DNA from 4 places in the Halothiobacillus diazotrophicus genome. Region 3 is predicted to be linked to each of the others. Evidence: predicted binding sites of a transcription regulator. Region 3 holds the regulator's gene; each other region holds the start of a gene.

Region 1 (5,711 bases), 110 kb from region 3:
GACGACGATGAATGCGCCCTGTCGTGCAGCTGGGTCACCTGATCCGGATTCGGACAAGGTAACGTCTGGGTACACGTCTGAAACTGATCCGGGTTGCCTATAGCGTAATCCCCTTGACCAGTAGAAATCCATAATATTCGCTTGGAAATTTCGTCATATCCGCAGACACGAAGTTGACCGATCTGCATCAAGGGGCGACGAATCAGCAACGGGTCGGCCATCATCGCGGCCAGAGCCTCTTCTGGCGCCATCTCTTCCGGCACAACCTCGCCGGATTTCACCCGCGGCGCGGCACGGTTGAACCAGTCCGCCACGGGTCGATCGCCGAAAAACGGTCGCAAGGTCTCCGCACGCCAGGATGTCGTGAGCAGGTTCCGCACATCCAGATCGAAACCGGCGGCGCGCAATGCCTGCTTCTGTCCGGCCTGATTCTGGCAGCCGGGTTTCTCGTAGAAAATGATTGTGCTCATGCGCTTCATCGACATCCCTTGACCTCAACCCACCACGGCCCGGGTATGGCCCGGGTCACGCCACCCGCATCGACCCGTGCCACGGGCAATGCACCCCGCCAGGCGAGCAAGCCGTCCACCTGATCGGCAATCGCCTGCTTGACGACCGGATCCAGGCGCTTGAGCCATTCCGGGGGAATCGCCGCGACCCCGTAATGGGCGCCCGCAAGCATGCCGGCCAACGCTCCGGTAGAGTCGGCATCGCCCCCCTGATTCACGGTAGCGATCAAACAATCCCGGAAGTTGTCCGTTCGGAACAGATGATGGAACACGGTGTTGACCGTATCCGCGACATAGGCGGTGCTCAGTCCGTTATAGGGTGCAAAACGGAACGCACGATGACCAACCGCCAGCGCGGCAGCCATCTGGGCCACATCGTCGAGATCGCCGCCGTGAACCAGCACCCGTACCATCCGGCCAAGGGTCAGGATGGCCGCATCGGAAAGCGGGTTGTGGTGCGTGAGATGGGCCTGATCCAGGCTGATCCGCTCGAAGGCGACCTCGTCGTCCAGCGTGGCGAGCACGGCCGGGAGATTGCGCACGGCAGCCCCGTTACCCGCATCCCATTCCGATTCGGGACCGCAGAGACTGCCGTCCACGAGATAGCGCCGAATGCCGCGCCGACAGGTATTGCCCACATCCACGGGATTGCTTTTCAACCAGGCCGCCATGCCGTCGGCGAACTGGGGCAGCGACCAGGACGTATCGGCAAGAATGCTTTCGCCGAGGACGAGGCTCATCTCGGTGTCGTCGGTCACCTGCCCCGCTTTCAGATGCAGCCAGCCGCCGCCGATCATATTGCGGTGCAACCCGTACTCGGCCTGGATTTCCCGGGGTTGCATGAACTCGACGGTCGCGCCGAGCGCATCGCCGACGGCCAATCCCCAATAGGCGCCGAGGGCGCGGGATTTCAGCTCATCGGCCGACGTACGCACCGGCGCATTAGCGTTCATGATCGCCTCCGTCCGTGCAAAACGGACGACTGACCGAAGCAGCCCGGCCATGACCGTGCCTCCATAAAGGATCGGCCAATGATCGATTCGTATCAGTAGTAATCCATGCGTACCGCATAGTCCCCTCCGATCACCAGATATTCCGCCTCGCCCTTCAAGGGATGGCAGGGAATCAGGCCATTGAAAAACAGCACCTTCACCAACGGCACCTGCACCTCGAGAATGATGTCGCCGAACTCGTCCGCGATGTCCCGCTCCCGCGTGAACGACACGAGATTGTTCAGGCGGATCACCCCATGCCGCGCATCCTGACGCGAGATCACCGGATGCTCCGCAAAATCGTTGGTGCCCCGGTACAGCGTGATATGACGCTGCCCCGGCGTACCGAACCGTCGCAGGAACCATTGTGCGAATTCGAACAAAAGGTCCAGTTGCAGACGGATCGCATTGTTGTCGAACCGGGAGGAGCTCTTGTCCTCCATGTATTGCAGCCACGCCGGGCTGCCGAAGCGCCCGATCACGGCGCGGTGAAAGGTCGCCGGGATGCCGAAGCGACTCTCTACCCAGGCCTTCAGTACCGCGCCCTCCGGCGAATTGCTGTCGTAGCCCCAGCCATGCAGCAACCGCAGGTACTGCGCCCGGAAACGCCGGGACGCATCGCCCGGCCGCTGGGTCGCCGCCGGAAACTGCATCTCCATGTACTGCTGGAAACGAATGCCCGTCGCAGCTTCATCCATCGAGCGCCCCTGCGGGGAATCCAGTTCCTCGAACAGCGCCGCATGCGCCGCCCGCGTCCCGGCGATATGCAGGGGCAGCGGAAAGGCATTGAAATCCGCGCCCATCAGCAATCCGGTCGGCAAACCGACGAGATTGCTGCCCATATTCGCAACCTGCCCTCCGGCCGGCTTTGTCACGGCCGAGGGCGTTGTTGGCGGCCTTTTGGCCGCTTTGCTTCGGGGTGTATTTCCGGGAACGCCTCGCGTCACGCCTTGAACTCGTTCGCCACAGCCGACCGCACCGATTCCAGACGCAACGGCTTGTACAGGCAGGCAATCTCACCACCCCCATCACCCGCCGCATCACCCGCTGCATCGCCTTCCATCAACTTGAGCAGGCGCGCCTGCGGGAATCGGGTCGTCAGCGCCTCATCATCGGCCAGCAACTCGGCACCCACGATCATCAGATCGGGCGGCCAGTCGCGGGCTTTTTCCGCCGCGACGTCCAGCGAGCCGAACTCATGCGTTTCATACTCGTCGTGCAGCATGAACTGCACGGCCATGCGCGCGATTTCATCCTCAGCCACCACGAAGATGCGCCGATTTCCCACCGCAAGATTGCAATCAACACCGATTTGCATACGCCAGCTCCTGTATCAGTAGGGCCATCTGCCGAACGCATCGTTCGGGCATCCCGACCGCGAACGGCCCGGTCACGATGGACCGCCACACGCACCCGGTTCAATTAGGTAGGGAAGCATCTTTTATGCCATCCGATTCAGGTTATGCGCGGGCGGAAAACGGCTGCAACGGTCCGGTTTACAACCCGCGTGTATGAAGTTCGACAATCGCCTGAAAAATCAGCCATTAGCCGGTGCGACGACCGGAAGTGCCGCATCCCTGATTCGGCATTCATGACCGGAACCCGCCGGAAAAACCCCGGTGGGGTGCGTCGATTTCTCCGTTCCTTTCCTGACAAACGGATGGGGTTTGTCAGCTTTCAAACATGTGCTCGCCCGAGCGCTACAATCAATTTAATTTCTTTATTTACAGTTAGTTAAACCGGTTTTGAGCGCATGGCACACCCTTTGCATTGACGATAACTGCGGAAGCAACGGCCCGCACGAGCGGCACCCACTTGGGACCATCAATATCTTGTTTAGGAGATACGGAAATGACTGAAGGTTTGCGTCAAATCGCCTTTTACGGCAAGGGTGGCATCGGTAAGTCCACCACTTCTCAGAACACCCTGGCAGCCCTGGCCGAAATGGGCCAGAAAATCCTCATCGTCGGCTGCGACCCGAAAGCCGACTCCACCCGCCTGATCCTGCACTCCAAGGCTCAGGACACCGTCCTCTCCCTGGCTGCTGAAGCCGGCAGCGTCGAGGATCTGGAAATCGAAGATGTCATGAAGATCGGCTATCGCGACATCCGTTGCGTTGAGTCCGGCGGTCCGGAGCCGGGGGTCGGCTGTGCCGGTCGCGGCGTGATCACCTCCATCAACTTCCTGGAAGAAAACGGCGCCTACGACGGCGTGGACTACGTGTCCTACGACGTACTGGGCGACGTGGTCTGCGGCGGTTTCGCCATGCCGATCCGTGAGAACAAGGCTCAGGAAATCTACATCGTCATGTCCGGCGAAATGATGGCCATGTACGCGGCCAACAACATCTCCAAGGGCATCCTGAAGTACGCCAACTCCGGCGGCGTGCGTCTGGGCGGACTGGTGTGCAACGAGCGCCAGACCGACAAGGAACTGGAACTCGCCGAAGCGCTGGCTGCAAAGCTCAGCACCAAACTGATCCACTTCGTTCCGCGCGACAACATCGTTCAGCACGCTGAACTGCGTCGCATGACCGTTCTGGAATATGCACCTGAGTCCAAGCAGGCCGAAGAGTACCGCACGCTGGCAAACAAGATCCACGCCAACGCGGGCGGCGGCACCATCCCCACCCCGATCACCATGGACGAACTCGAAGACATGCTGATGGAGTTCGGGATCATGAAGAAAGAAGACGAAAGTCTGATCGGCAAGGCCGCAGGCATGTAATGCCGGCCGGACGCGCCTTCTCCGGAAGGGGCGTCCACCCCACGAAATTCAGGAAAAATTTGAGGAGGTCAACATGAGTCTGACCGCTGAAGAGGCAAAAGTCCGCAACCGGGAACTGATCGAGGAAGTCCTCAAGGTTTATCCCGAAAAAACGGCAAAACGGCGCGCCAAGCATCTGAACACCTTCGAAGAAGGTAAGCCGGACTGTGGCGTCAAATCCAACATCAAGTCCATTCCGGGCGTCATGACCATCCGCGGCTGTGCCTATGCCGGCTCCAAGGGTGTGGTCTGGGGTCCGATCAAGGACATGATCCACATCAGTCACGGCCCGGTCGGCTGTGGCCAGTACTCCTGGGCATCCCGCCGCAACTACTACATCGGAACCACCGGTGTGGATACCTTCGGCACGATGCAGTTCACCTCCGATTTCCAGGAAAAGGACATCGTGTTCGGTGGCGACAAGAAGCTGGAAAAGATCATGGACGAGATCGAGGAACTGTTCCCGCTCAACCATGGCATCACGGTCCAGTCCGAGTGCCCGATCGGCCTGATCGGTGACGACATCGAAGCCGTTTCCAAGAAGAAATCCAAGGAATTCGGCGGCAAGACCATCGTTCCGGTGCGTTGCGAAGGCTTCCGTGGCGTTTCCCAGTCCCTGGGTCACCACATCGCCAACGACACCATCCGCGACTACGTCTTCGACAAGTCCGACGACAAGCATCCGGATTTCGAGACCACGCCCTACGACGTGGCCATCATCGGTGACTACAACATCGGTGGCGATGCCTGGTCTTCCCGCATCCTGCTCGAGGAAATGGGCCTGCGCGTCATCGCCCAGTGGTCCGGCGACGGCAGCATCGCGGAACTGGAGAACACCCCCAAGGCCAAGCTGAACATCCTGCACTGCTACCGCTCGATGAACTACATCAGCCGCCACATGGAAGAGAAGTTCGGGATTCCCTGGGTGGAATACAACTTCTTCGGCCCGAGCAAGATCGAAGCGTCCCTGCGCGAAATCGCCAGCCATTTCGACGACAAGATCAAGGAAGGCGCCGAGCGGGTCATCGCCAAGTACCGCAAGCTCGTGGACGACGTGATCGCACGTTATCGCCCGCGCCTGGAAGGCAAGACCGTCATGCTGTACGTCGGCGGCCTGCGCCCGCGTCACGTCATCGGCGCGTATGAGGACCTCGGCATGGAAGTGGTCGGCACCGGCTACGAATTCGGCCACAACGACGACTATCAGCGCACCACGCACTACGTCAAAGACAGCACGCTGATCTACGACGACGTGAACGGATACGAATTCGAGAAGTTCGTCGAAGCCGTCCAGCCCGACCTCGTCGGTTCCGGCATCAAGGAAAAGTACGTGTTCCAGAAGATGGGCGTGCCCTTCCGTCAGATGCACTCCTGGGACTATTCCGGCCCCTATCACGGCTACGACGGTTTCGCGATCTTCGCCCGTGACATGGACATGGCCATC
Region 2 (5,711 bases), 1.4 Mb from region 3:
ATTAGATGCTGTAGTACAGCTCGTATTCGACCGGGTGCGGCAGCTGGCGCAGACGCTGGACTTCACCACGCTTCAGCTCCAGGTAGGCATCGATCAGGTCGTCGCTGAACACGTCGCCGCGCTTGAGGAACTCGCGGTCGGCGTCCAGAGCGTCCAGAGCCTGATCCAGGGAGAACGCCACTTCCGGAATGTTCTTCTCTTCTTCCGGCGGCAGATCGTAGAGGTTCTTGCTGGCCGCTTCGCCCGGATGGATCTTGTTCTGGATACCGTCGATACCGGCCATCAGCATGGCGGAGAACGCCAGGTACGGGTTGGCCGTGGAATCCGGGAAACGCAGCTCGATGCGGCGCGCCTTCGGGTTGGACACGAAGGGAATACGGATCGAGGCGGAACGGTTACGGGCGGAGTAGGCCAGCTTGACCGGCGCTTCGAAATGCGGGACCAGACGCTTGTAGCTGTTGGTGGACGCGTTGCAGAACGCGTTCAGGGCACGGGCGTGCTTGATGATGCCGCCGATGTAGTAGATCGCCATTTCGGACAGACCGGCGTAGCCGTCGCCGGAGAACAGGTTCTTGCCATCCTTGCCCATGGACTGGTGCACGTGCATGCCAGAACCGTTGTCGCCGTACATCGGCTTCGGCATGAAGGTCGCGGTCTTGCCGTAGCTGTGCGCCACGTTGTGAATCACGTACTTCAGGGTCTGGACTTCGTCCGCCTTCTTCACCAGGGTGTTGAACGCCACGCCGATTTCGCACTGACCGGCTGTCGCGACTTCGTGGTGGTGGACTTCAACGGTCATGCCCATGTCTTCGAGGACGAGGCACATGGTCTGACGCAGGTCGTGCAGCGAGTCGACGGGAGGAACCGGGAAGTAGCCGCCCTTGACGGTCGGACGGTGACCCATGTTGCCTTCCTCGTACTCGGCGCCGGCATTCCAGGCCGCTTCCTTGGAGTCGATCTTGACGAACGAGCCGGACATGTCCGTGCCCCAACGGATGTCGTCGAAGACGAAGAATTCATTTTCCGGACCGAAGTAGGCGACGTCGGCCAGACCGGAAGCCTGGATGTAGGCTTCGGCGCGCTTGGCGACGGAACGCGGGTCACGGGTGTAGCCCTGCATGGTGTCCGGCTCGATGACGTCACAGACCAGGATCATGGTGGGTTCTTCGGAGAAGGGGTCCATCAGTGCCGTGCTGGCATCGGGCATCAGGATCATGTCGGAGGCGTTGATCCCTTTCCAGCCGGAAATGGAAGAACCGTCGAACATGATGCCGGCCTCGAAACTGTCTTCGTCCACGCGGCTGGCGGGGTAGGTGACGTGCTGCTGCTTGCCACGAGTATCGGTGAAACGGAAGTCAACGAACTTGACTCCATTCTCTTCCATCATTTTCATCGCATGACTAACGGACATGAATTCCTCCAGGGACTTTTTTATCAAAACGGGGCAGTCACAGATGACGGCGGACGCAGTACAGACTGCCTGCCGCGCATCATCGAACCAAATCGCACAATACGCAATAAAAGCACGAATCGTGCCGAAAAAAACACCCAACAGGGCGCGGCATCAAGCCGCGCGGCCAAAACCGCCCTGTTTTTAGGCGGTTACCCTGACAACCGAATGACGGAGAATTTCCGCATTTTGGTTCATCGAATGATGGGGTCATCCAAAATGCCCCTCAAAATGCACCGATTTGGCGCACAAGGCCGTCTTCGCGCCCCAAAAAAGCGCCGCGCACCGACCCGTCAAGGCTGCGGCACCGAGCCAGGTCGGCCTGGTTCAACCAGATGACAGCACCGTCCGCGTCACCACATCCAGCGGCAGGATCAGGCAGGCAACCAGACCCTTGGGACGGCGCAGCGGTGCCGGTTCGGGATGCTTCCCGACCGGATAGAGAACCAGGCGCCAGTGCTGCGATTCGGCCAGCGCACTCGCCAGGCTCAACCCCAAACCATAGCCGGAGTCGCCACCGCGGGCCGCGTCCTTGCGCGCGAACGGCGCCATCAGCTGCTCGATTTCCGCTTCGGTCAATCCCTCGCCCTGGTCCTCGACGCACAAAACGAGTGCGTCCGTCTGAACCACCAGACGCAGTACCACGGGTGGCGCCCCATAGCGATGCGCGTTATCGATCAGATTGTCGAGAATTCGCTGCAAGGCCATCGGCGCGATATCGGCCTGGGGCGCCTGTCTCGGCAGCATCAGCTGAAGCAGGATACCCCGCTGTCGGGCGCTGTCGGCCAGATTTTCCAACCAGGGCTTCAGGTCGACGCGCTCCGTGGACGCCTGGTTGACACCCCGGGCGATCAGCAGGACCTCGGCGATCAGGCGATTCATCCGACCGATGTCGTCCTGCATCTGATCGTGCAGCTCTGGTTCGAGGCTATCCTGGGCCAGCGCCAGACTGAGGCTCAGGCGCGTCAGCGGCGTGCGCAGGTCATGAGAAATCCCTGCCAGGAGGATGGTCCGACTCTCCAGCAGCTGCTTGACCTCGGCGGTACGCCGGTTCACTGCATCGATCAGCACCCGCGTTTCCTTCGGCCCCGTAAGGGGCAACGGCGCATCGGGCAATCCCCGACTGACCTGTTCGGCCAACTGACTGACGGGACGCGTGAGACGACGCGTCAGCCACAACCCCACGATCAGGGTGATCAGGATGCCGGAAACGAGAATGATGGCGAGCGTGAACGGAATCTTGTAGCCCACGCGCTCGCGGGAAAACTCGAACTTGAGCACGTCGTCGGCGATGGGCAATTCCAGCCAGTAGCCCGCACCGCGGGGCAATTCGCCGATATAGATGCACTCCCCGGTTTGCGGGTCGATCGTGCCGGCTGGGCACTGATGGAATCGTTGCACCACGGCGTCGTGCAGGAAGCGCACATAGGGCAGATGGGCGCTGTGCAGGCGATTCAACTTGGGGATTTCCTCGATGGAGATGCCGTGCTGGGACTTGAGTTCGGCCGCCAGTAGCGGCTGGACGTTATGCGGCAGTTCGACCCAGGTCTGGGCGGACAGGATGATCAGGGCGGCCAGATCGTCTGCCGACCGTTTCGCCATCGGCACCATGACGAACCAGGTGACCGCCGCCAGCGCGAACACCAGAATCACGCTGATGGAACCGATCAGCGCGAGTGCTGTGCTGGAAAACATGCTCCAGCCCTGCCCGTCGGGTCGCCGGCGCATCAGCCTTCCTCCATCTGATCGGACACGCGCGGCATACGCCCGGCGGGCACGAACAGGTACCCTTCGCCCCAGATGGTGACCAGGTAGCGGGGGTCGGTCGGGTTTTCCTCGATCTTCCGCCGCAGACGCGTCACGCGCACATCGATGCTGCGGTCGAACGCGGAGCGCTCATAGCCCTTGAGATGATCCATGATCTGATCGCGGCTGATCACCCGATTCGGTCGCTCCAGGAAAAATGCCAGCAATTGCCATTCCCCCCGGGTCAGATCCAGCAACTTGTCGTGCAGAAAGGCCTGATGCATGGGCGCATCGATCGAGAAATCGCCCACGTACTGCCGGTTGTCCGCCCGGGGGGGCGACTTGGCGGATGGATCGATCGCCGGTCCGCCCCGACGGAGTACCGCTCGGATTCGGGCGATCAGTTCGCGCGGATTGAACGGTTTGGGCAGATAGTCGTCTGCGCCGATCTCCAAACCGACGATCCGATCCACGTCCTCGCCGCGCGCGGAAAGGATGATCAGGGGCGGCCGATTCATCGGGTCGAGACGGCGGGCGATCGACAGGCCATCCTCCCCCGGGAGCATGATGTCCAGCACAATCAGGTCGATGGACTGACCGGAAGCCATCACGGCATCGAACGCGCGGCTGTCGCCGGCGATCACCACCGCGAAGCCCTGCTCGCGCAGATAGCGGCTGAGCAGCGTCTGAATCCCGGGATCGTCGTCCACGACCAGGATTACCGGGCTATCGATCTGGGTTGTGGGTTCTGAGGCCTCGGCCATCGTCATGGGTGTCGCCATCAATGGGGAACGTTCAGGCAGTGTCACCAAGCCGAAGTCGGGCGTCAATCACCAGGACACGCCTGTAACACAATGAAACATGCTTGCAATAACCCGGCACGACCCAGCGGCTATTCTCGATGTCAGAATGGCCGAGCGCAGACGCATCCAGGCTCAAAACCGCCACCACGACGGTGGCCTTGATCCGCCCGACATAAAGACGAACCGCAGGAACCGCCGATGACGAGAATCATGCCCTCCCCCACCGCCTTGCCCCGCCTGCGCGCCTACAAACCCATACTTGCCGCGATCCTGCTCGGGCTCCTGGGCGCCGCAGCAGTGCCCGTTCAGGCAGAAAATCTGGCACCGCTGAATGCCCAGACTGCCATGCCGCCCGCAACGGCATCCGACTGGCAGGGGATTCTCGCACGGGCAGAGCGACGTCTGGACATGAACCTCGTCACGGAGGCGGATCTGGCCCGTGTCCGAGCGGAACGGTCACGGGCCAACGGCTGGCTGGCCGGCGCGCCGGTGATCGATGGTCTCTATCGCGACGACCGTCCGATGACGAACCGCGGTGAAGGGGAAATGCAGCTGGACATGCGACTGCCCCTTCGTCGCTTCGACCAGACCGGTGCCTGGCAGCGTCTGAGCGAACAGGCCGCACTGAACGCGAAAAGTCGCGAAGCGGCCACCCGCCTGGAACTGCTCGGCACGCTGCGTCAACTGGCCTGGGATTGGCGTCGCGCCGAAACCACGCTCAAGACCGCCGAGCAGCAGGCGACCATCATGCGACGCAACCTCGACGTGGTGACGCATCAGGTCAAACTCGGCGAGGCGGCGGAGGTCGATAAGCTGACGGTGGAAAGCAGCCTGCTTTCCGCCGAGGACGCCGTGCACCAGGCGCGCATCCAGTTCCAAAACGCCCAGAGCCGGTGGCAGTCGATCAGCGGTAGCCCGACTCTGCCGACGGATCTCGGCGCCCCCGAAAAAACCCCGATACCCACGACCCCCGTCACGGCGGAAAGCCTGTTCCAGACGCACCCGATTCTGCGCCGCATGGCCAGCGAAATCGGCCTGGACACGGCAAAAATCGACGCGGAACGCGCAGCCGGTGCCGGCGCACCGGAACTCGGCTTCGGCATCAAGCGCGATCGCGGCGATCGCGGCACGCCCTGGGACAACAGCCTGCTGGTAACCCTGAGCCTGCCCATCGGCGGTCAGGCCTATCGCAATCCGGCCCTGGCGGAAATGGCGCAGCAAAAGGCGCAGGCGCAGGTCGCGCTGATGCGTACGGCACATCAGATTCAGGGTGACGTCACCGCCTATCAGCAGCGCGTGGCCGAATGGCCGACCCGCATCGCCCAGCTGGATCGACGGGCGGCACTCACCGAAAAGACGCTGAAACTCAAGGAAAAGGCATTGCGACTGGGCGAACTCGACTGGAGCCGCCTGATGTACTTCGAACAGGAAGCCGCCAGCGCACGCCTGCAGGCAAACCTGGCCCACATCGACTACCGCGCCGACCAGAGCAGTCTCAAGCAATCCCTCGGCCTGATGCCCGGCACGAGCCAGACCACCGAAAAGCCCGGCGACAAGAACACCCCACAGAAATCAACAAGCTCCGAAACGAAAGGAATGACGCCATGACGACGCGCCCGATCCGCACCCCCGCCCTGCTCCCCCTGCCGACTTCACGGCGCCATTCCCGGATGCTGGCGCTCGCAGGCCTTTCGCTCCTGGCCGGCATGACC
Region 3 (5,711 bases):
ATCACGAACGGGGACGTCGCTGATCGCCCTGACGCTGGCAGCCCTGGCACTGGCAAGCCCGAACGCGTTTGCCGCCAAGGCCGACCGGAGCAAGCCGATCGAGGTGTCGGCCAACGAAAAAATCACCGACTACAAGAATGGCACCAGCGTCTATACCGGTCAGGTCGTCATCGATCAGGGTAGCCTGCATGCCACCGGCGACAAGGCCACGCTGTACGTCAAGAACGGTCAACTGGTTCGCGCCGAACTGGACGGGAAGCCCGCCACCTTTCAGGAACTGGATGAAAAAAACCAGCTGGTGAAGGGTTCCGCCACCCACGCCACCTACCTGGCGACCGAACAGAAAATCGTCCTGACCGGAAATGCCCAACTGAACCGTCAGGGCGATCGTCTCGCCGCCCAGCGCATCACCTACAACATGAAGGATGAAGTCGTTCAGGCCGGAGGCCCCGATAACGGTGGCCGCGTGCATGTCACCATCCAGCCGCGGAACAAGAAGGAAAACCCGTCATCCACGGATGACACACCATCCGGAAATACCTCGACGCAATCCGTCAAACCGTAATGCAAGACCAGAACATGAAGCAGCCACCCGTATTGTTCGTGGAGTCCCTCGTCAAGCACTACGGCGCGCGTGCCGTCGTCCAAGGCGTCTCGCTGGAAGTGCAGGCGGGGGAAGTCGTCGGCCTTCTCGGGCCGAACGGCGCCGGCAAGACGACCAGTTTCTACATGATCGTCGGCCTCGTTGCCGCCGATCAGGGGCAGATCTGGTTGAACGGGCAGGACATCACCCTGCTGCCGGTGGACGAAAGAGCCCACCTGGGACTCGGCTACCTCCCGCAGGAGGCATCGGTGTTCCGCAAGCTCACCGTCGAGCAGAACATCATGGGCGTGCTAGAGCTGAGGCGCGATCTCAGCCCAGTTCAACGACAGACGACACTGGAAAGCCTGCTGGGCGAACTGCATATCCGCTCCATCCGTCGCAATCTCGGGCAGGCCCTTTCCGGGGGCGAACGTCGGCGGGTTGAAATTGCTCGGGCACTGGCCGCTAACCCCAGCGTCATTCTGCTGGACGAACCGTTCGCTGGCGTCGACCCGATATCCGTCATCGACATCCAGCGGATCGTCACGCATCTGAGCGAGCGCGGCATCGCCGTTTTGATCACGGATCACAACGTCCGCGAGACCCTCGGCGTCTGCGAGCGTGCCTATATCGTTTCCGATGGGCAGATCCTGGCCGAAGGCACGCCCCAGGCGATTCTCGCCAACGAGCAAGTCCGTGCGGTGTATCTCGGACAGCATTTCACCCTCTGATCACGCCCGCTCGCGGCGATTCACTCGGGGACAATTCGATGCGTTGGCGCAGATGCAATCCCATATTGGCGGACCGTGTTTTTCAGTTAAACTAACTCACATGTTCATAATCCTGCGATCGACAATCCCCTACCCAGCCACCTCTGATGCCGACGGAACATCAGACAAGATTCATTTGCCCCAAGATCACGCCGGGCTCGCCCAGTCATGAAAGCCGGCCTGGAACTTCGCCTGGGGCAAAGCCTCTCGATGACGCCGCAATTGCAGCAGTCGATTCGATTGCTGCAGCTCTCCACACTGGAACTCGCACTGGAGATTCAGCAGGCAGTCGAAACCAACCCGCTGCTGGAAATTGCCGACACTGACGACTTCTCTGAAGGCGAGGGTCCCTCGTCCGAACTGGCCGAGGGCAGCGAGACGGTCGATTCGGACTATCAGGAAGACCCCAATGCGCTTGCCGGCGAAGCCCTGCTCTCGGGCACGGACGAAACCACGCCGGAGGATCCGTTCACCGTGGATTCGCAGTGGGAGGACTACTACGAATCCGACGGCAGCACCTCATTCAGCGCGCCGGAAAACAATCACGACGAATTCGATCCCTACGCGACGACCTCCAGCGGCGTCGAAAGCCTCCGGGATCATCTGCTGAGTCAGATCCACCTGACCCATCTGACGCAGCGCGATACGGCCATCGCCGCCGCCCTGATCGAGTCGATCGACAACATGGGGTACCTCGCGGACAGCCTGGAAGAAATTCACGCCATGCTGATCGAAGATTGGCCGAACCTCCAGATCGAGGACATCACGACCGTCCTACATCTCATCCAGTCTCTCGACCCGATTGGCGTAGGCGCCCGAGATCTCAACGAATGCCTCTGCCTGCAGCTGCAGCACAAACCGAAAGATCTGCCCTATCGCGACGTCGCCATGCGGATCTGCGAACAGAACCTCATCGAAACCATTGCCCAGCGCGAGTACCAACAGGCACAACGGGCCCTCGGCGTGGATCAGACCGCGCTTGAAGGCGCCCTGATGATTCTGCAGGGCCTCGATCCCCGACCGGGATCCAGTGTCGGTTCCGTCGCAGCGGATTACCTGATTCCGGACGTGCTGGTCAGTTTCCGGAACAATGCCTGGCATGTGGACCTGAACCCGGAAATCGCGCCGAAACTTCGGGTCAACCAGACCTATGCCCGCATGATCAACCGCAGCTCGCGCGGTGAGGACGCCAGCTACATCCGCAGCCATCTGCAGGAAGCGCGCTGGTTCATCAAGAGTCTGCGCAGCCGGAATGAAACCCTGCTCAACGTGGCCCGGGCCATCGTCGCCCATCAGACAGAATTTCTCGAACAGGGCGAAGTGGCGATGAAGCCCCTCGTCCTCCGGGAAATCGCCGACGAACTCTCCCTCCACGAGTCGACGGTCAGTCGGGTCACCACCCAGAAGTTCATGCTGACCCCGCGCGGCACCTTCGAATTCAAGTACTTCTTCTCCAGTCATGTCGGCACCAGCGACGGCGGCGAATGTTCGGCCACGGCCATTCGCGCCATGATCAAGAAGCTGGTGAATGAGGAAAACCCCCGCAAGCCCTTGTCGGACGCCAAGATCGCCGACCTGCTTACCGAACAAGGCATCGATGTCGCTCGGCGCACGATTGCCAAGTACCGCGAGGCGATGGGCATCGCCTCGTCCACCGACCGAAAGCGCCTGATCTAAGGCCTAAAGGAGCTCACCATGCAAATTGAAATCACCGGACATCATGTCGACATCACCGATGCGCTCAGGGACCATGTGGAAAACAAGTTCGAGCGGCTCAAGCGACATTTCGACAAGGTGATCAACGTTCATGTCATTCTGACGGTGGAAAAGAAGATCCAGAAAGCAGAAGCCACACTGCACATGAGCGGCAACGATGTCCACGCCGACGCATCCTCCGAGGACATGTACGCCTCCGTGGACGCCATGGTCGACAAGCTGGACCGCCAGATCGTCAAGCACAAGGAAAAAATGACCGAGCACCGCTGATCGAGACACGATCTTACGCTCGATAAACGCACAACCATGAGCCAATTAATCGGGGTATCGCATTCACTTGCGTGCCCCGACTGACTTTTTGGAGTATCCTCTTGCTCGATTTTTACCGGTCCCGTCCCGCTCACCCACAGCATTCCAACCTGCGAACAGGTGCTTCATGAACATCGCTGAACTGTTCCCCTTGCAGCACATTCTGATCGATGAGGTCTATCAAAGCCGCAAACGGGTTCTCGAAGTTCTCGCCGGCCTGCTGGCCGATGACCAACTGGGCGGCCAAAGCGCGACCCACATCTACGAAATCCTGATCGAACGCGAACGGCTGGGTTGTACCGCAATCGGCCATGGCATCGCGATTCCCCATGGCCGGGATAGCGAAACGCTGCGTCCGCGCGGCGCGCTGATCCGCCTGACCGAAGGGATCGATTTCGGTGCGTCGGACAACGAGCCGGTCAATCTGATTATCGGGTTCATCGTCCCGGAAGAATGCCCCGAAGCACACCTGATGGTATTGGGCTCCCTGGCAGAGCACCTGTCCAGCCCGGATGACCGTGACGCCATCATGCAGGCGCAAAGCCCCGAGCGCGTGCGCAACCTGCTCATCGAATGGCTGCACGATCCGCCAGCCGCCGATGCCGAATAAGCGTCGGTTCCTGTCGCGATATCCGCATTGAGCCACCCGATGCACCGCGCCGTCCCCGTCATTCAGCCTCTGGACGCCAAACACCCGACGGATACCCGGGACCCGGTCTATCGCCGTCTCTTCGACCCAGAGTCCGCCTTCGATCGCCTGAACCCCCTCGATCCGAAACCGATCGCCCTGATCGACGCACCGTTACGGCGCGCCCTGAGCGAGCGTAATGATCCGGTTCCGACCTATGCCGAAATCTGGATTCTCTGCGACATCACCCCCGAGGAGGTTCCGACCTGGGTTGCCACGCAAGCCCGTACGGCCGCCAACATCCTCCACTGCACGATGACCGTGGACGAAATCTCCGAATGGCTCAGGACCCATCGGCAGAGCGCCACGCAACATTGGCAGCATGGCGTCTTCATGGAGGTTGCCGGATCAGGTGTACTGATCACGGGGGAATCGGGTATCGGCAAGAGCGAATTGGCCCTGGAACTGCTTTCCCGCGGCCACCGTCTGATCGCGGACGACGCGCCGTGCTTCGTGCGCGGCAATCAGGGCATCGAGGGAAGCTGCCCGGAAACCATCCGCGACCATCTGGAAGTCCGCGGCCTCGGGATCATCGATGTCCGCGCCCTGTTTGGCGACAACGCCCTGAAAAAGCGAAAAAACCTCCGCCTGATCATCGAGTTGTATGCGGCGGACCATCGGTCGATGCGCGCCGAGTCCCGGCTTCATGGCGAACGGAGCAAGGTGAGCATTTGCGGTGAAGAGCTCCCATTGTTCCGATTACCCGTGGCTCCGGGTCGAAACATCGCCGTCTTCGTCGAAACCGTGGTCCGTCAACATAATCTGGAACGATCGACGACCGGTGAGCGCCTGCTGGGCCAGCCGTATGCCGCCCAGTGGCACCCCTACCCGGAAAAATGAGCGGCGCGCTGGTGGTCAGATCCCGCTATCCGGCACAATGTCGACGTAATAGTCGGCACCGGGTCCGGATACAGATACACTAGCGCCAATGCAACACATGCTCGCCATCCCCGAAACCGTACTGATTGTCACCGGACAATCGGGCTCCGGGAAATCTATTGCCCTGGCAGCCCTGGAGGATGCAGGTTTCTACTGCATCGACAACTTGCCCCCCGAACTGCTGGACAATCTCCTGTTGCTCTTCAGGCAGGGCGAGATCAATGCGCGCGGGATCGCCATCAGTATCGATGCACGCTCGCCTGAAGCCGCACTGAATGCCCTGCCGGCACGAATCCAGAGTCTTCGGAAAACCTATGAAAACCTGAAGATACAGAGTCTCTTCCTAGAAGCCAGCGAAGCGCGCCTCGTTGCCCGATTCAGCGAGACGCGACGACGCCACCCGCTTTCCCCGAAGGTCGAACATCTGCTCGAAGCCATTCAGCGGGAGGCCGAACTGCTGGCCCCGATGCGCCATCAGGCCGACCTGATCATCGACACGAGCCATACGAGCATCCACCAGTTCCGTGAGGATATCCGCAACCGGATCCTCGAAGGCGCCCGGCGCGGTCCGCTGATCCTGCTGCAATCCTTCGGCTTCAAGAACGGCATTCCGCTGGACAGCGACTTCCTGTTCGATATCCGCCACCTGCCCAACCCGCACTGGCTACCGGATCTCAGGCCCCATGGCGGCAAGACGACCCAGGTCATCGAATACCTCGAGCAGCACCCCATCACCCACGAAACGCGCGCGAATCTCGCACGATTT
Region 4 (5,711 bases), 620 kb from region 3:
TCGCACAGATTGATGCAGCCCTCGATCACCCCCGTCGCCATGCCGGTCTGCAGCAGCACGAAGCCGGCCTTGATCTTCTTCAGGTAGGGCAGCAACGGATCGCCGAGCACATGGCTCTTGGGCACGCGCACATTGTCGAACGACAGTGCGTAAGTCCCGGTGCCCTCCATGCCGCAGAACTTGGCGAGCTGCTTCAGCTCCATGCCCGGCCAGCTCGTGTTGACCATCGCCATCACGTCGCGCGGGTTTTCCCCGCCCACCTTGAAGATGGAGCCAAACCAGTGGTCGACCCCGAGATTGGAAACCCAGGGCAGCGTGCCGTTCAGGATGAAGGCATCCTCGGTTTCCTCGGCCGAGATCAGCAAGGGCTCGATCCCGGCCAGATATTTCATGGGATTGGACAGCGCCGTGCCGCCCAATGCCTCGCCGGAAGCCAGCTTGGGCAACAGCGTTTCCTTGAGGTATTCGTTGCCGGACATCTCGATGTACCAACAGGCCACATCCTGCGCCCACACCATGAATCCGGTGGACATGCACTCCTGGGAAACGATATCCATGGCCGTCAGCGCTGCCTGGATATCGACCGTACCGCGCCCGTTCTGCGACGGCAGATGCTGCCGGAACGTACCGGCCGCACCCAGGGCCCGCAGCACTTCGGCCGGGTAATAGCCCTCGTCGATCTTCAGGGTCAGCGGCGCCAGCGTCTCCCGCACCACCGCACGAATGGCATCGAAATCGGGCGCGCTGCCCTGTCCAGCGACCGGAGCGGTCGTCGGCGCGGGTGCGGTGATCGAATCAACCATGTTCATGATGTGCTTCCTCAAAAAAACAGCGATCGCCCGGCGACCGAAAGCGGGTTACAGCAGATCGCAATCCAGCGCGACGGGACGGGTCATCGTGTTGGCCACCGGCGACCACTTCTTCGCATGCTGCAGCAGCGCGTCCTTGGCTTCGTCGGTCATCGGCTCGAGGGTTTCCATGTCGAACTTCACGCGGATCGCGGTGAAGCCCAGTGGCTTGTTCTCGTCCAGATCGCCGGTACCCCAGACGGCCGTAACGTTGATGTCGCCTTCCAGATGCAATTCGAGCTTGGTCAGCTTGATCCCCTGTGCGGTGGCGTTGGCATGCACGCCCACGGCGAGGCAGGCGCCCAAGGCGGCCAGCAACGCTTCGGAGGGGTTCGGTGCGGTGTCTTCGCCCAGCAGATGCGGCGGCTCGTCGACGATCACCGGATCGAGGCTGCGGATATAAGTGAGGTTGCGGAACTGGCCTTCGCAAACGGTCTTGGCTTTCAGGGTCACGACGTTATTGGGATTGGCACGACCTTTTTCGCCGAGGGCGGCCAGACCCTGCTTGTCGATTTCACGCAGGGCTTGGCGAACGCAGGCGGGGGCAACGGGCTCTTGGAATTCGGTAGACATGAGACTTCTCCGGTCAAAGTGATCAAAGGGTTTATCGGACGAATACCCCATTGCATCGTCCGTGCCAGATCACACCGAAGTACGCCACAGCGCCATTTCAGGCGTTTTTACGCCATTTTTGATCGCCCATGATCCCGCCATCCCAGGCCGAAGTCGCCACATTGTTAACAATTGATCGGACATTGTCCGGTCGACCGGACAATCTGCCCGCTCGCCTCCGGGAAAATCGCCCGACTCGCCCAATTCCCGGGCAGTCATCGCCCCCCGGCATCCATGAAAATTCAGCACTTCCGGATCGCTTCCGGAGCCAATTTCTGCCGCACAACCGCAGTGCAACAAGGGTCCGGTCAAATCGTCGCTATCCGCAATATTCCGGCATTGCACCGATTGGCAAGGTTTTTGAAAGAGAAACAGACGAGGCACCACCTTGGTGCTGTACACCTACCCCAAGAAGACCCGGAGAACGCACGCCATGATGACCAAAGAAGCCCTGACCGCCCTGATCCTGGAAAAGAAGGAAGCCCTGTCCCTGAGCTGGGAAGCCATTGCCAGCGGCATCGGCCTCTCCCCCGTATTCGCCGTCTCCGCCTGCCTCGGCATGAACAGCCTGAAGGAAGAGCCGGCCAAGAAACTCGTCACCCTGCTCGAACTGCCGGCCGACGCCCTCGCCGCCCTGATGGCCTGCCCCACCAAGACCTGGGACAAGGTGATCCCGACCGACCCGCTGATCTACCGCTTCTACGAAGTCATCGGCGTGTATGGCCCGACCATGAAAACCCTCATCCACGAGAAGTTCGGCGACGGCATCATGAGCGCCATCGACTTCAGCATGCATATCGACAAGGAAGAAAATCCGGCCGGCGACCGCGTTGTCGTCACCATGAACGGCAAATTCCTGCCTTACAAGTCCTGGTAAGTCGTTCCGAAAGGGGCAGCCTGCTTCAACCAACACGGGCGCCGCAAACAAAAAACCTCCGAATCCGTCGGAGGTTTTTTTCATACAATCCCGCTATCCATGTAGGTTGGGGTAAGCGCAGCGCACCCCAACAATCCCAACAATTCCATGATTTCTCCGTAGATTGGGCCAAACTCCACCCAACGCAAACATCGGTCGGAATCACCGTTCCCCAAAGACACCCTCGATACCCACGGCCCCACCCCACCCGCGCGGAACCACGCCCGCCGAAACATATCGATGGATGCTGGAATACGGCCAAACCTCCGGCAGATCCACATACCCATGCTTCACCGGGTTGTAATGGATGTAATCCACATGCCGTGCAAAATCGTCGTCGTTCCGAATCGCATGCTCCCAATACCGACGTTGCCAGATACCCCGCTCGCCTTTGGCACTCCGGCTCGCGGAGATGGTTTCGCCTTTAGGCACGTTTTTGGAAAAAGCCGCCTTGATGAGCATCCACCGGGATGCGTAATCCGCGTCGCCTGATGGCAGCGTCCAAATCGCATGCAGGTGATCGGGCATGACCACGAAGGCATCGATCTCAAACGGATGCCTGTGCATCACGGTATTCACCACCTCGCGCAACACATCCACATGCTCGACCAACAATCGCCGACGCCGATCCGCCAGATTCACGGTGAAGAAATAAGTGCCGCCTGCCAGGCGGGCGCGCCGGTATTGCATCCTCGCAATCCTCATTCAATCCTTCGGGAAAACCCGGCACGAGCCGGAGACGAAAACGTGTTGGGGTGCGCGTTGCTTACCCCAACCTACAAACACCATACGGCAAAAGGCCGCACCATCAGCCAGACCACGCCGTAGGTTGGGGTAAGCGAAGCGCACCCCAACAATCCCAACAAACCATGCCTCCCCCGGAGCACCGTAGGTTGGAGAAACGAAGCACAGCCCGTAGGTTGGGGTAAGCAACGCGCACCCCAACAACCAATGCCCCGCCCAAGCCCCCGCCTCAATCCGCGGCGGCACCGTCGAACCAGCCCCCGGTTTCCAGGTGATTGAGCACCCCCTGCATCGCCATGACCACCGCCTGATCGCGCACGGCCAGCCGATCGCCGGAAAAATGGAACTTCACCGACATGAACGACGGCCCCGGCCGCCGATCTGTCCCTGCCTCGCCCACGCGGGAAGCGGATGAGGCCACTGCAGCCTGCCCCCGAAACCGCCAGGCAATCCAGACCGTCCCCACCGGCTTCTCGGTGCTCCCGCCCCCCGGCCCGGCAATACCGCTGATGGCCACCGCATAATCCGCCTCGGCCCGTTCCAGCGCCCCGGCCGACATCGCGGCCACGCACGGGCCACTCACCGCCCCGTGTTCCGCGAACACCGCCGAGGGCACACCCAGCAGGCGCATCTTCGCGGCATTGGTGTACGTCACCCAGCCACATTCGAACCAGGCGGAACTACCCGCAATCGCCGTGATCGCCTCGGCCAACCCGCCGCCAGTGCAGGATTCGGCGACGCACAACGTCCGCCCCGCATCCTGCAACGCATGGCCCAGGCGTTCGGACAGGGCAAGCATTGCCGCACGATCCAGCGGCTTTGGAGGAGAAGATTCGTCAACCATACCGATATGTCTCGCTTTACAGGTTCCATGGGAACGGAGGCTCGTCTTTTGTCGTGCCGCTCAACGATCGAATCGCCAATCATGCACATGGGCGCACCGCTGAATGGGTATTCACGCCATCAGGATACCGGTGCGTTGCCAGGCGATAGAATATCGCCAAGTGTATCGCCGCCAGAAGCGGCACCAGGAATGCCGGAATCAGAAGCCAGGGCAGGCTGGTCATGAGGGCCGTGCCAGGTTCGACGAAAATCAGTTGCGTGGGGCCCGGTGTCGACACGGCACCAAGACCGACTGCCAACACCAGATCGAGCGATCCGAAAGTATTCCAGATCCACAGGGCTGTGCGCCCCGAACGCCCTGCTTGATGATGCAGCCACCAGGCCAGCGGCACGGCCGCCAGGCCCGTCAGCACATCCCCCCAACCGGCCAGCGGGGCAAAAGGCGCGGGCAACCGTCCCGCCGTATACAAGATGAGGAACAGCACGCCGAGCACGCGGATCGCATGCAAGGCCACGATCAGTTCTAGCGGCACCGACTGCAAAGCCAAACGCCCGTCGGGACTGCGTAACACCAACACGACAAGCACCACGATCGGCAGTACGACGGCTACACCGAGACCAGGCGTCCCTAGCCCGCTCGGATAGGAGAGTATTCCCGTAGCGGCCATCCCCACAACGAACACGAACCACAGAACCAGGCCAGCGGCAATTCGGAGCCGCACAGACATCGTCTGACCGAATCCGACCGAGACTACCGCGATCGCAATAGCCGCGCTGGCAGTCAAGATACTGGAAGCAAGCAAATCAATCGACATGATCAAACCCTCCCGAAACACATAAAAACAGACAGAGCGAAAAATCACTCATCCCGAGCACATACCGTCGCCCCACCGTATCGCGAACGACCGAACCAACGGTGGACTCGATGGCGGTAATCGCCATACGGCCCACCAAACAGCGTCGCCAGTGCCCGTTCCTCCGGCAGAATCTGCAAGAAGGTCACCACCACCACGAATAGCGGCGGCACGAGCAGCCCGACCAGATTGCCGAGCCAGATGGCCCAGCCGGTCAGAAGCAGCAGCAAGCCCAGATACATCGGATTGCGCGTGAAAGCGTACGGCCCGACAGTCACCAGCTGGCTCGCCCTGTAGGGATCGCGGGGATCGATGGTGGTGTGGACGTGTCCGAACACCCGGGCCGCCCAGGCAACCAGCGCCACCCCCAGTATGCCCATGCTGATCGCAGCGATACCATTCATCCAGCCCAAACCACCGACAACGGTCGCCTGAGGCAGAAACCGGTGCAGGCCATAGATCAGCACACCAGCCACCGCGGCATAGATGGGTGGCGGAACGCGCGTCCTGAACAGTGAGAACCTCATCCCGAACCCTCCCGATGTAACCCACCCGACACACTGGTACCGATCAGTACCAGCAAAGTCATGCTAAGGTACCAATCGGTACCAAGTCAACCGAAAAAACCTAGGAAGTCGACAATTGAATCAAACATCCGCGGACACCCTCGACCGGAACCCCGACCAGAACCCGGACAAAATCCATGCGCGCCAACGCATCCTCGATGCGGCTTTGGCCGAATTCACCCGCCGGGGCTACGCCAAAGCCTGCACTCTCGCGATCGCCACCCGCGCCCGTGTATCCAAACGGGACCTGTATGCTCTGGTCGGAAAAAAGGAAGACATGCTACTGGCCTGTATACGGGAACGAGCCCAGCGGTTCCGCCTGCCCGCC

The links. Region 3 encodes sigma-54, which starts transcription at its own class of promoters, with help from an activator protein. Its sites were predicted from a motif close to TGGCANGNTNCNTGCTT; they were not measured.
Region 1: nifH (nitrogenase iron protein) is a predicted target of sigma-54. The motif match lies at 3,256-3,272, and genes of this name have one in related genera.
Region 2: glnA (glutamate--ammonia ligase) is a predicted target of sigma-54. The motif match lies at 1,522-1,538, and genes of this name have one in related genera.
Region 4: cynS (cyanase) is a predicted target of sigma-54. The motif match lies at 1,810-1,826, and genes of this name have one in related genera.

Annotation. Positions count from the first base shown of each region.
Region 1 is NZ_CP016027.1:355,252-360,962, reverse strand. Features, by position in the region: gene A9404_RS01645 (thioredoxin domain-containing protein) at 1-470, opposite strand, end outside; gene draG (ADP-ribosyl-[dinitrogen reductase] hydrolase) at 476-1,462, opposite strand; gene A9404_RS01635 (NAD(+)--dinitrogen-reductase ADP-D-ribosyltransferase) at 1,555-2,343, opposite strand; gene A9404_RS01630 (response regulator) at 2,445-2,819, opposite strand; gene nifH (nitrogenase iron protein) at 3,353-4,228, shown strand; gene nifD (nitrogenase molybdenum-iron protein alpha chain) at 4,302-5,711, shown strand, end outside.
Region 2 is NZ_CP016027.1:1,780,151-1,785,861, forward strand. Features, by position in the region: gene glnA (glutamate--ammonia ligase) at 2-1,411, opposite strand; gene A9404_RS07830 (ATP-binding protein) at 1,778-3,178, opposite strand; gene A9404_RS07835 (response regulator) at 3,178-3,966, opposite strand; gene A9404_RS07840 (TolC family protein) at 4,198-5,607, shown strand; gene A9404_RS07845 (efflux RND transporter periplasmic adaptor subunit) at 5,604-5,711, shown strand, end outside.
Region 3 is NZ_CP016027.1:243,400-249,110, reverse strand. Features, by position in the region: gene lptA (lipopolysaccharide transport periplasmic protein LptA) at 1-565, shown strand, start outside; gene lptB (LPS export ABC transporter ATP-binding protein) at 580-1,314, shown strand; gene A9404_RS01110 (RNA polymerase factor sigma-54) at 1,522-3,030, shown strand; gene hpf (ribosome hibernation-promoting factor, HPF/YfiA family) at 3,049-3,339, shown strand; gene A9404_RS01100 (PTS sugar transporter subunit IIA) at 3,506-3,988, shown strand; gene A9404_RS01095 (hypothetical protein) at 4,028-4,906, shown strand; gene rapZ (RNase adapter RapZ) at 4,995-5,711, shown strand, end outside.
Region 4 is NZ_CP016027.1:2,530,864-2,536,574, reverse strand. Features, by position in the region: gene A9404_RS11325 (acyl-CoA dehydrogenase family protein) at 1-803, opposite strand, end outside; gene A9404_RS11320 (OsmC family protein) at 858-1,421, opposite strand; gene cynS (cyanase) at 1,894-2,337, shown strand; gene A9404_RS11310 (REP-associated tyrosine transposase) at 2,539-3,066, opposite strand; gene A9404_RS11305 (CinA family protein) at 3,350-3,964, opposite strand; gene A9404_RS11300 (hypothetical protein) at 4,044-4,778, opposite strand; gene A9404_RS11295 (methyltransferase family protein) at 4,823-5,344, opposite strand; gene A9404_RS11290 (TetR/AcrR family transcriptional regulator) at 5,460-5,711, shown strand, end outside.